Methylicorpusculum oleiharenae: one gene and its partner. The protein of the gene in region 2 interacts with the protein of the main gene of each other region in a pairwise test. Links are inferred from orthologs where the notes say so. Each region holds a gene or a part of one and is shown on either strand. Other genes may lie near its edges.

Region 1 (6,409 bases), 590 kb from region 2 along the record:
CTACGCAGCCTGAAGAACTGCGTGTTGCATTGGTAGATGGTCAAAAACTTTACGATTTTGACATTGAAGTACCTTCAAAAGAACAAAAAAAATCAAACATTTATAAAGGAATCATCACTCGAATAGAACCTAGTCTTGAAGCCGCGTTCATCAACTATGGCGCTGAAAAACACGGCTTTTTACCTTTTAAGGAAATCGCTCCAAACTTTCTCCAGGCCAGTAACGCACCCACCGAAGGCCGGCAGTCAATCAAAGACCAGCTTCGGGAAGGTCAGGAAATTGTTGTTCAGATTGAAAAAGAAGAACGCGGCAACAAGGGCGCGGCTTTAACAACGTATATCAGTCTTGCGGGAACCTATCTGGTTTTAATGCCCAACAACCCCAAAGCGGGCGGCATCTCAAGACGTATTGAAGGCGATACCCGCAGCGATTTACGTGAAGTAATGGCGGCTTTAGAAATACCCGATACCATGGGGCTGATCATCAGAACCGCAGGGTGCGGCAAAAATGCCGAGGAATTGCAATGGGATTTGAATTACCTTTTGCAGTTGTGGGAAGCCATTGAAAGAACTGCGAAAGAGCAAACCGCGCCCTTTTTGGTTTTCCAGGAAAGTAATGTCATTATTCGCGCACTGAGAGATCACCTGCGGAGTAACATTGATGAAATCCTGATCGATAATGAACCTTCATTCAAATTGGTGCAAAACTTCCTCAAGCAGGTAATGCCCCATTTTCTACCAAAGGCAAAGCTCTACCAGGATGCCGTGCCTTTATTCAGCCGTTATCAGATCGAATCTCAGATTGAAGTGGCTTACGGCCGTGAGGTGTCGTTACCCTCCGGCGGCTCCATAGTCATTGATCATACAGAAGCACTCACCAGTATCGACATCAACTCGGCCAGAGCAACAAAAGGCAGCGATATTGAGGAGACGGCCCTGAATACCAACCTGGAAGCCGCGGATGAAATAGCCAGACAATTACGCCTGCGTGATTTGGGAGGTCTTTTTGTCATTGATTTCATTGACATGATGTCCAACAAAAACCAGCGGACCGTTGAAAATCAATTACGCGATGCTTTGAAGATAGACAGAGCACGCATCCAAACAGGCCGTATCTCTCGTTTTGGTCTATTGGAAATGTCCAGGCAACGCCTGCGGCCATCTCTTGGGGAGTCAACCCAGTTGACCTGTCCTCGCTGCAAAGGCCAGGGGATGATACGAAATGTCGAATCAGTCGCGCTGGCAGTGTTGCGCGTGCTCGAAGAAGAGGCTATGAAGCCGGGCACAGAAAAAGTGATTGCGCACTTGCCTATCGAAAGCGCTACCTTTTTACTCAATGAAAAACGCCCCGCTATCGAACAAATCGAATCGCGTCTTAAAGTCGGTATTATTATTTTGCCGAGCAAACATCTTGAAACGCCGGCCTATGATATCGAGCGAATTAAAAGCAAGGATGCGACCGAAGACAAACCGAGTTATTTACAGATTAAAGAAGAAGATATTCCGCTTCCTGATTTTGCTCAGCAAAGTAAACCCAAAGTCGATTCGCCCGCGATAAAAGAGTTTATGCATGAAACGCCGGCACCGGTTCAAAACAGAAATAACTCAGCCAGCCTGATTAAACGTTTTTGGCAAAAATTGGTCGGAACCCCTGATAACAAAGTCCCGGAAAAGCATACGCCTGCCAAAATTGCTTCAGAGGACGGCGGCGAAGCATCAGAGAGTTCAAAAAACCGGAGAAATCCGGATAATAAACGCCCTCAAAATGGGCGCGGCAATCGCCCTCCCAGAACTCCTGACGGCAAAAACCCAAGAAGGAACAAGCCACCGGAAAGACCACCCGTTGAAAAAGTGGTGGCTGAAGACGTGACGCAAACAGAAATTGTGGCAGCCCAACCCCAATCCCAGCCGCAAGAAGGTGCTGAACCGGTTAAAAAGCCACAAAGCCGCAGACGGGGACCCAACCGAAGAAGACCGCGTAATCCAAACTACCGAAAACCGGATTCGGCCTCAGAATCCGAGTCTAAATCCGCCGATTCAACTGAATCTTCTCCTGCTCCGGCAAGAGAGCCCAGTCCAGTAGAAAGCGACTAGAACCGTTAAGCCAAGGAAGGCTTACTCTCCAAGTTCATCCACACCTCCTGTCTGATCGAAAAAACGTCTGGATTCCAGCGGTTGCGTGGTGGACAGCAATTCCCAGTTTGATGATAAAAAAGGGCAGGGGTAAGCTTTGCGGGAATGTCGGCCCGTCAAGCCCCCATGGAGGGGTCTACGGCATGCCTCGCAAGGCTTACGCCAATCCCCAGAGCCAATTAAAGTAAAGGGTATCTGCACACCCCCTCCAATTTTAGTGGGTGTAGGTGGTTGATTGAAAAGGCTTCTGCAACAGGAATGTTGTAGAGAGCTTTAGGGACGTATTAACGCGTCCTCTGAATCAAGCACCTACACCCTTAATTCAAAGCGGGCGAGTAGTTACAGTAAAGGATTAATTATCCCTTTACCCGTTAAAACGAAGTCAATTCGCGCTGACGGGCCAACAACTTCATACCCTTAAATAACGCTTCTTTAACGGTATTTGACTTCTACGTGTTCTGCCGCAAAAAGCCGTTTTAGCCGGACTATTAATTCATCGGTAGGATGGACACGCCATTCTTCGCCCAATTGAACCGAAGCCCGCGCAGTATTTGAAGAATAATTAATAACGACAGGGCATGACCCGCCTTTATAGGGTTTTAGAACCGCATCAAAAGGGTCAATTATTTCTTTTATTGCTGACGCAGCATTCTTCCAGTCAATCAGAATGCATCGGGCAAATTGACTGCGAGCATCTTCTATACTGTAAAGCTTCTCTACCGTCAGCCTTAACATCCCGGTAAAATCATCTATTCCAATGGCGCCCTCTGCAACTAGCAGCGCATCTTTTGATAAAAGATCCCGGTATTTATCATAACTTTCACCAAAAATAGCCAACTCCAAACGACCGGAGCGATCATCCAACGTCACAAACCCCATGGTTTTTCCCTGTTTGGTCTGTCGCGTACGAATTTCAACCACCATTCCGGCAGCCCGCCCTTCCAAACGTCCCCGGGATCTTTCGACGTCCGCAAGAATGCTGGAAATTTTGCCGTGCGTGAAATTTTTTAATTCCTTTTCATACTCAATAATCGGATGACCCGTCAGAAACAAACCCAGCGTGTTTTTCTCGGCCGCCAGGCGCTCGGCTTCTGTCCAGGTTTCCGCAGTTGTCGAATAGGCCGCCTGATCAATGTCCGGTTCCGCATTAACCGCCAGGCCAAACAAATCATTTTGCCCTGTTTCCGACATTTTTCCATGTTGTTCGGCCACGCGCAGAGCCACCGTCAATTCAGCCAAATGAGCGGCACGATTATCATCGAATTCGTCTAATGCCCCCGCTTTGATCAGCGCTTCCAAAACCCGCCGGTTGACCTTTCGCAAATCCACTCGTTTACATAAGTCATATAAGCCTTCATAGCTGCCATGCTGATCACGTTCATTAATCAGCTCCTCAATGGCCGACTCGCCGACGCCTTTGATGGCACCCATGCCATAGACAATCTGCTGCTTAAAATTAACAGTGAAGCGGAAGTTTGATACATTAATGTTGGGCGGACAAATACTGAGCTTCATTTCCCGGCATTCTTCGATCAAAACGACGATTTTATCGGTATTGTCCATATCGGCGGACAGCACTGCCGCCATGAATTCAGCAGGAAAGTGTGCTTTTAGCCAGGCGGTCTGATAAGCAACCAAAGCGTAAGCGGCAGAATGTGACTTATTAAAGCCGTACCCCGCAAATTTTTCCATCAAATCAAAGATATAAGTAGCGACACTTTCATCAATTTGATTGGCAACAGCACCTTGTGTAAATATCTCTCGCTGCTTGGCCATTTCTTCAGGTTTTTTCTTACCCATAGCCCGGCGCAACATGTCAGCGCCACCCAAGGTATAGCCCGCGAGCTCACGGGCTATTTGCATGACCTGTTCCTGGTAAAGAATAACCCCATTGGTCGATTTGAGAATTGGAATCAGCGAGGGATGAGCATACTCCGCTTTCGCGCCATGCTTTACATTGATGTAGTCATCCACCATACCCGATTCGAGTGGACCGGGCCGAAATAACGCAACCAGCGCGATGATGTCGTCGAAACAGTCCGGTTTGAGTTTTTTGATTAACTCTTTCATACCTCTGGACTCTAACTGAAACACCGCGGTTGTCTGGGCTTTTTTCAGTAATTCATAGGTATCCTGATCGTCGCGGGGAATCTGGGTAATATCGACAATAGTTTCACCGGTTTTCTGCAGCCTGTAATTGATCGTTTGCAACGCCCAATCGATAATGGTCAGCGTGCGCAGCCCCAAGAAATCAAACTTGACCAGACCAACCGCTTCTACGTCATCCTTGTCAAACTGTGTCACCAGATTACCGCCGCCTTGCTCACAATAAAGCGGCGTAAAGTCAGTCAACTTTGTAGGGGAAATTACAACCCCGCCGGCGTGCTTTCCGGCGTTCCGGGAAATGCCTTCCAACATTCTGGCCATATCGACCAGCGCTTTGACTTCTTCCTCTTTGTCATAAAGCTGCTTCAGTTCAGGACTGTCTTTAAGCGCTTTCTCCAGGGTCATGCCAATTTCAAAGGGAATCAGCTTGGCAAGTCTGTCGACAAATCCGTAAGAAAAACTTAACACACGTCCTACATCTCTGACTACCGCTTTTGCGGCCATGGAACCGTAGGTGATAATCTGGGAGACATGATCCCTGCCGTAATGTCTGGCCACATAATCGATCACCTCATCCCGGCGATCCATGCAAAAATCCACGTCAAAATCAGGCATTGAAACCCGTTCGGGATTAAGAAAGCGCTCAAACAGCAATTCAAACTCAATAGGATCCAAATCAGTGATTTTTAAAACGTACGCCACAAGCGAACCGGCACCGGAACCTCTGCCTGGCCCCACTGGAATGCCATTATTTTTAGCCCATTGGATAAAGTCGGCAACAATGAGGAAGTAACCGGAAAAGCCCATTTGGGTTATTACGGTCAGTTCTATATCCAGACGTTCGTAATAGGCTATTGTGTTTTCTTCTTTTGTACCGGCGCCAAAAGCCGGATATTGCACTAAGCGTTCCGCCAACCCTTTTTTTGATGCCTCAATCAGGTATTCATCAATGGTCATGCCTTCCGGTACTGGAAAATCAGGCAAGTAATTTTTACCCAGGGTCAGTTCCAGATTACACCGCTTTGCAATTTCCACACTGTTGGCCAATGCTTCGGGCATGTCTGAAAACAAGGCCTGCATTTCCTCAGCCGTCCGCAAATATTGCTGCGCTGTGTAATCCTTGGGTCTGCGCGTATCGTCCAGCACACGGCCTTGATGAATGCAGACTCTTACCTCATGCGCATCAAACTCACTGGCCTTGAGAAAACGAACATCATTCGTAGCAACTATCGGCAAGGCTGTCTGGAATGCAAGTTCCATTGCCGCTGCAATATAAAACTCTTCATGCGGCTTGCCTACTCGCTGAACTTCCAGATAAAAACTGTTTTCAAATAGCCTGGACCATCGCTCTGCCAGCGCTTTCGCTTCTTGTGTATTATTAGCCAGTAAAGCCTTTCCAATATCGCCATTCATTGCTCCTGACAACGCAATCAACCCATCATGGCTTGCCTCTATCCACTCCCTCTGAATCATAGGAATGCCCTGATGCTGCCCTTCCTGGTAAGCCTTGGAAATCAGCTCTGTTAAAGTCACATAGCCTTTTCGGTTTTTTACCAATAATGTCAAACCAAATGGCGCTGCCGGCTCATCGGCATTATAAAGATTGATGTCTGCGCCAATGATCGGCTTTATGCCTTGCCCCAAAGCCGTTTTATAAAACTTGACCAGAGAAAACAAGTTGGCCTGCTCAGTAACAGCAACAGCCGGCATGTTCATTTCGGCCAAGGTTTTAATCAACGGTTTAATTCTGACAATGCCATCTACCAGCGAAAATTCTGTGTGTAATCTCAGATGGACAAATGAAGGCTGCATGTTAATAGCGATAGTTGAAAGATAGACAAAAACGGCAAGGGTTTAACCAAAAGTGCGTGAGTAAATCAACTCCCTTTTGCCACAGGGCGTTAACCGGAAACAACGGATTTATTTATACCCTCGTAGATCGAAATTCGGCACCGGGGTGCCCGTCAAAGAACGCCGTAAAACCATCCATGTAGGCTCTATGCCAGCATCCATGCTGGCAAAGCCTTTGCCGAACAACCCGTTGCCTTCTTAGGCACTTGCCGAAATTTGAAGTGCGAAAGCTATATCATAAAAAATTAGTCATACAGCGTAGATTGGGGTGCATGCTTTTCGCAACCCAACAATTAACGCCATGGCCTTGAAATGTTGGG
Region 2 (5,114 bases):
CATTTCGGCAGGGATTGCCGAAAACCAGACTCCATGGATAGCTCGAAGCTTACCATTCATGGCACTGAATGCCCGTTTCCAGACGGGCATGACGGACTTGTGGATTTGCTGAAACATCTTGGCAATCAGGTGCCGTTTTGTCGTTTCGATATAGATCCACATCGCCGCCGCGTTTATTAACATCCATGTGATCCAAATAGCCAAACCAACGCATCATCGCAAAAGTTTTTGCTAGTCATTTTACGGATTGTGTCTATTTGTGCTTCAGTTGGTCTCATCTTTTGTGCCCACTTGAGCCATGTTAGCAATTAATCCAATAGGCAAAATCATTAGAGGACATCCGCAAAACCCTTCCTTGTTTTTTGAAACCAGGCAAAACCCAGCCATGCAATAGACAGCGATACAAATAGATAAATAATAAACAAGTGCCAATCCGGCATTTTACCCCATACCAACAAAGAGCGGCCTTGCTCGATGGCGGGGGTCAATGGGTTTAGCAATAAAATTGATTGATATTGGGGCGGCAATGCTGTAATAGGATAAAAAATCGGCGACAGAAACATCAATGTTGTCGTTATCAAACCGATGATTTGGGCAATATCACGCAAGTAAACGCCTAAGGAGGCCAATCCCCAAGACAACCCCATGGTCATCAATAATAAAGGTATTAGAATTATCGGAAAAAGCAGTGCTGTCGGGTGAGGCAACCCAAATAGAATAGTATAAAAAATCAGCCAAACGAACAGACTGACTAAGCCATGAAAAATAGCAGACCCCATACTGACCCAAGGCAAGATCTCTAACGGGAAAACCACTTTTTTGACATAGTTGACGTTTGCAAGTATCAGGCTTGGCGCCCGGTTGATACATTCTGAAAACAAATTAAAAACCATCAAGCCTGCGAATAAAACCAAGGCAAATTCGGTTTTTGACTCACTGCCGCCCGTCCAGCGCGCTTTAAATACAACACTGAATACAAAGGTGTAGACCAACAGCATGAATACTGGATTAAAAAATGACCAAAAGATGCCTAATACCGAACCACGATAGCGCCCTATGACTTCACGTTTTACCAACGCTTTTATCAAGCTACGATTACGCCAGACACTAGCTAACATTTCTTGGGGATAAATGGAAAAATGCTGCATAGGCGTTTAGTTTTGTATACGTTGCAAAAATTATTTAAGCCCAGCTAGATAGTAATAATCCATTTTGGGGATTTTTATTTTAATTCCCTAACTTTGCATTATGAAAATTGAATCACTAGCCAACGTCAATTAGTCTGGAGTAAGTTAGAAAAAATCTAACCTTTATTTATGGTGGCGATGGGTGGGATCGAACCACCGACCTTGGGGTTATGAATCCCACGCTCTAACCGGCTGAGCTACATCGCCTAATGAGGTCTGTAAAAGAGCGGGCATTATAGTGACCCGCTTTTTGTTTGTCAAACGTTGAATCTAAAGTGCACGACGTCGCCGTCTTTGACAATGTAGTCTTTACCTTCCAGGCGCCATTTGCCGGCATCTTTAGCACCTTGCTCGCCTTTATGAGTGACGAAATCGTCATAAGCGATCACTTCCGCGCGAATAAAGCCTTTTTCAAAATCGCTGTGAATTACGCCGGCGGCTTGCGGTGCAGTAGCGCCGACAGGTATGGTCCAGGCTCTGACTTCTTTAACGCCGGCGGTAAAGTAAGTTGACAGGTTAAGCAATTGATACCCTGCCCTGACCACACGATTCAAGCCCGGTTCATCCAAGCCCAGATCCTGAAGAAACTCCTGTTTTTCATCTTCTTCCAATTGGGCAATTTCAGATTCAATGGCCGCGCAGACAGGTACGACGATGGCGCCTTCTTTTTCCGCATGAGCACGGACTTTATCGAGCATCGGATTGTTTTCAAATCCGTCATCCTGAACGTTGGCTATGTACATTGTCGGCTTGATTGTCAACAGACACAGTTCTTTGATCAGTGCTATTTCATCATCACTTAGCCTTAACGCCCTGACCGGCTCGCCTTTGTCCAGTTGCTGATTGACTCTTTCCAGAACTTCCTTTTTTGCCAATTCGTCCTTATTGCCTGACTTTGAAGCTTTCATTACGCGCAGCAAGGCTTTTTCAACCGTCGCCATATCGGCAAGCGCCAATTCTTTGTTGATAACTTCTATATCGGCGACGGGATCGATTTTACCGCTGACATGGATGACATTATCATCGACAAAGCAGCGCACGACATGGGCGATCGCATCTGTTTCGCGGATGTTACCTAAAAACTGGTTACCCAGCCCTTCCCCTTTGGATGCCCCTGCCACTAAACCGGCAATATCGACAAATTCAATCGTGGTGGGCAGTATGCGCTGTGGTTTGACAATTTCGGCCAACTTGTCCATACGACTGTCTGGAACCGGAACAACGCCGACATTAGGATCGATGGTACAAAACGGGTAATTTTCAGCGGCAATTTTTGCCTTGGTCAGTGCGTTAAACAAAGTCGATTTGCCGACATTCGGCAAGCCGACGATTCCACAATATAGGGCCATAGTGCTCTCAGTTTCTGGTTATTCGGTACGGGCAGGCTTCCCGTAAAAACCGGCAATTATACAGTTCTTAATTCTACTTTGTCAGATTTAAGAAACGACTTCATGCCCGCCGGGAGCGGATACCCAGCGACATGGATGGTCAGCTTTTATCCATCCATGAGACCGGAATGACGAGATCCTTTTGAGTATCTGACGATTAGAATTAATCCGGCACAGCAATGGCCTGCCTAACCGAGTCCGCTGACTTTAAGCTGCACAAGTAATTTTCTGAAATCGGCGGTTTTCAGAGCATCGCAAAAAATGGGTACGTAAAGTTTACGACTGACTACCGTGTAATGAAGCACAATGAGCCAGGGTGTTATTACGGTAGACGGGCGAATTTGAATGGCTTCAAAACCGTTTCCGGCATCAATTTGCCAACCGTTTGCATCGCTGAATCTAACGGCCATTTTATTCTTGGGATTGGCTGTTCGTTGCGAATAGATAAAACCGCTAACTACCAAACAAAGGATCAGCATAGCCTTAATCCAGATAGACAATGAAGCCAATAATACGGCAGATAGGGCCAGCAAATGAACTAGGCGGATAAAGCGCAGTTGCCAGTGAGAGGAATTGATTTGAAGATGCAGGGATTGCTGGAAACGTGGATTCATGGTGTTGACAACGATTTTTCGAAATTCAAAAAGAGCCTCTATGGTGATATCGCTAAAAAAACATGAAACTGAAATTTGGCGAATTCAACCCACTAGATAAAGTACTGTTCGCGTTAGGCGTCATCCCGGCAGGGATTGCCGGGATCCAGGACACAAGGATGTATAACAGCCTTTGCCGTCCATGGCTTCTGGAATCAGGCCATAGCCATAACCCAACAGATAAACATTTTGTAAGTTGAATGCTTCGATTGTTGGTTTAGGCTCTCCGAGCTGGCTCTATCTGCCTGACTGTGTAGATACTTTATCTGTTACGAATGCTTGACCCTATTTCCACAAACAATTGCCGCTTGCTTTTTCTATGGCGGCCAACCGGGCCTGATGCTGCTGAAGTTCGTCTTCATTACAGTAGATGATGGCTAACGGTTTGCGGTCCGCTAAAACCCGTTTTACTTGCAGATTTGTTTGCTCTTGCCCGCTGTCCGTGGCTTCTTCCAATAGCGAAGATTGCCCACCGGTCATCAATAAATAAACTTCGGCAAGAATTTCGGCATCCAGCAATGCGCCGTGTAGCTCTCTATGGCTGTTATCTATACCATAACGCTTACACAGAGCATCCAGACTATTGCGCTGTCCGGGATGCTTTTTGCGGGCAAAGGTCAATGTGTCAAATACTTCGCTGTATTGGTTAACGGTGCCTAGAGTCTTATCCAGCAAAGCAAATTCGTGGTTGATAAAACCTACGTCAAAAGGCGCGTTATGGATTATCAATTCAGATTCTTTAATGAACTGGATAAAATCATCTGCAATGTCGGTAAACAACGGCTTATCGGTCAAAAATTCATTGGTGATACCGTGCACTTCAATCGCGCCGCTATCAATCACACGTTGCGGATTGATGTAGACATGAAAATGCCGCCCGGTTAAGCGCCGGTTGACCAATTCAACACAACCGATTTCAATGATGCGATGACCTTCCTGGGGATTTAATCCGGTCGTTTCGGTATCCAGTACGACTTGTCTGCTCATTGAAGCTGCCTCACTGATTGAAACACTGTTTTATGAATTTTTTGATCGCATCAATTTCCTGATAAATCACTTCGTGCTGCATCGCAAATTCCAGCCATTGGATCCGATAACCTAATGCAATCAAACCGTCACGCGCCATTTTGCCCGCCTGAATAGCGACCACAGGATCGGCCGTACCATGAACCATCAAAATCGGCGTGGTTTTGTTTGTTTCAGCTGCTTCGGTTTCAAGCTGGGGAATTGTCGGCAAATAGGTCGATAGCGCAACAATGCCGCCCAGTCTCTGCGGAAAGCGCAGACCTGCATGCAACGCAATGACGCCGCCTTGTGAAAATCCGGCGAGCACTATATTTTCGGAAGGAATACCTTTATTGATTTCCATTTGGATCAGCTCATGGATGGCATCTGACGAGGCGTAAATACCTTGTTCATCAACTTTCCGGATCAGCGTCATTTCCATGATGTCATACCAGGCACGCATGACCATTCCGCCATTGATCGTAACCGGTTGCAGCGGAGCATGAGGAAAAATAAAATGAACACCGGCATCATGGAGGTCCAGTGCGGGTGTTATACCCTCAAAGTCATGCCCATCGGCTCCCAATCCATGAATCCATATAATGGAATAACGATGAACGGATTCCGGCAATTGTTCTACATAGTCTAAAGTGCTTGTCATTGTTGCTTAAAAATTGAGTGTTTTAGTCAAGATCGTAAATAGTGCTGTTATTTAAATTTAACCCGCCGGGAAAGCGCCAATGCCTTTTAGTCAATGCCATCGCAATTAATCGATAGGCCCGCTCCTACACAATACGCTTAAATAAACAGCATCGAGAAATCCTTAACCGGTAACAGTTTGCTTGAGTGATTCAATACCCAGATTAGCGAGCTGATCGGCC

The links. The genes of interacting proteins can lie anywhere in the genome.
Region 1: the proteins of dnaQ (region 2) and dnaE interact in binary tests that used the Escherichia coli proteins (3 or more experiments, as listed by UniProt). The link is inferred for Methylicorpusculum oleiharenae from one-to-one orthologs.

The regions. Positions count from the first base shown.
Region 1 is NZ_WUTY02000001.1:2,851,279-2,857,687, reverse strand. Bases 2,365-6,409 are described here. They hold dnaE (DNA polymerase III subunit alpha), read right to left. Parts: upstream 6,051-6,409; coding sequence 2,565-6,050; downstream 2,365-2,564. In the rest of the region: GO003_RS12895 (Rne/Rng family ribonuclease), read left to right, coding at 1-2,093. UniProt on the Escherichia coli protein: DNA polymerase III is a complex, multichain enzyme responsible for most of the replicative synthesis in bacteria. This DNA polymerase also exhibits 3' to 5' exonuclease activity. The alpha chain is the DNA polymerase catalytic subunit.
Region 2 is NZ_WUTY02000001.1:2,264,123-2,269,236, reverse strand. The notes cover bases 2,365-5,114. They hold dnaQ (DNA polymerase III subunit epsilon), read right to left. Parts: upstream 4,216-5,114; coding sequence 3,514-4,215; downstream 2,365-3,513. Other genes in these bases: rnhA (ribonuclease HI), read right to left, coding at 5,057-5,114; GO003_RS10410 (alpha/beta hydrolase), read right to left, coding at 4,226-4,894; GO003_RS10420 (protein YgfX), read right to left, coding at 2,764-3,189; ychF (redox-regulated ATPase YchF), read right to left, coding at 2,365-2,536. Also shown: GO003_RS10440 (hypothetical protein), read right to left, coding at 1-183; GO003_RS10435 (ABC transporter permease), read right to left, coding at 330-1,148; more of ychF, read right to left, coding at 1,445-2,364. UniProt on the Escherichia coli protein: DNA polymerase III is a complex, multichain enzyme responsible for most of the replicative synthesis in bacteria. The epsilon subunit contain the editing function and is a proofreading 3'-5' exonuclease.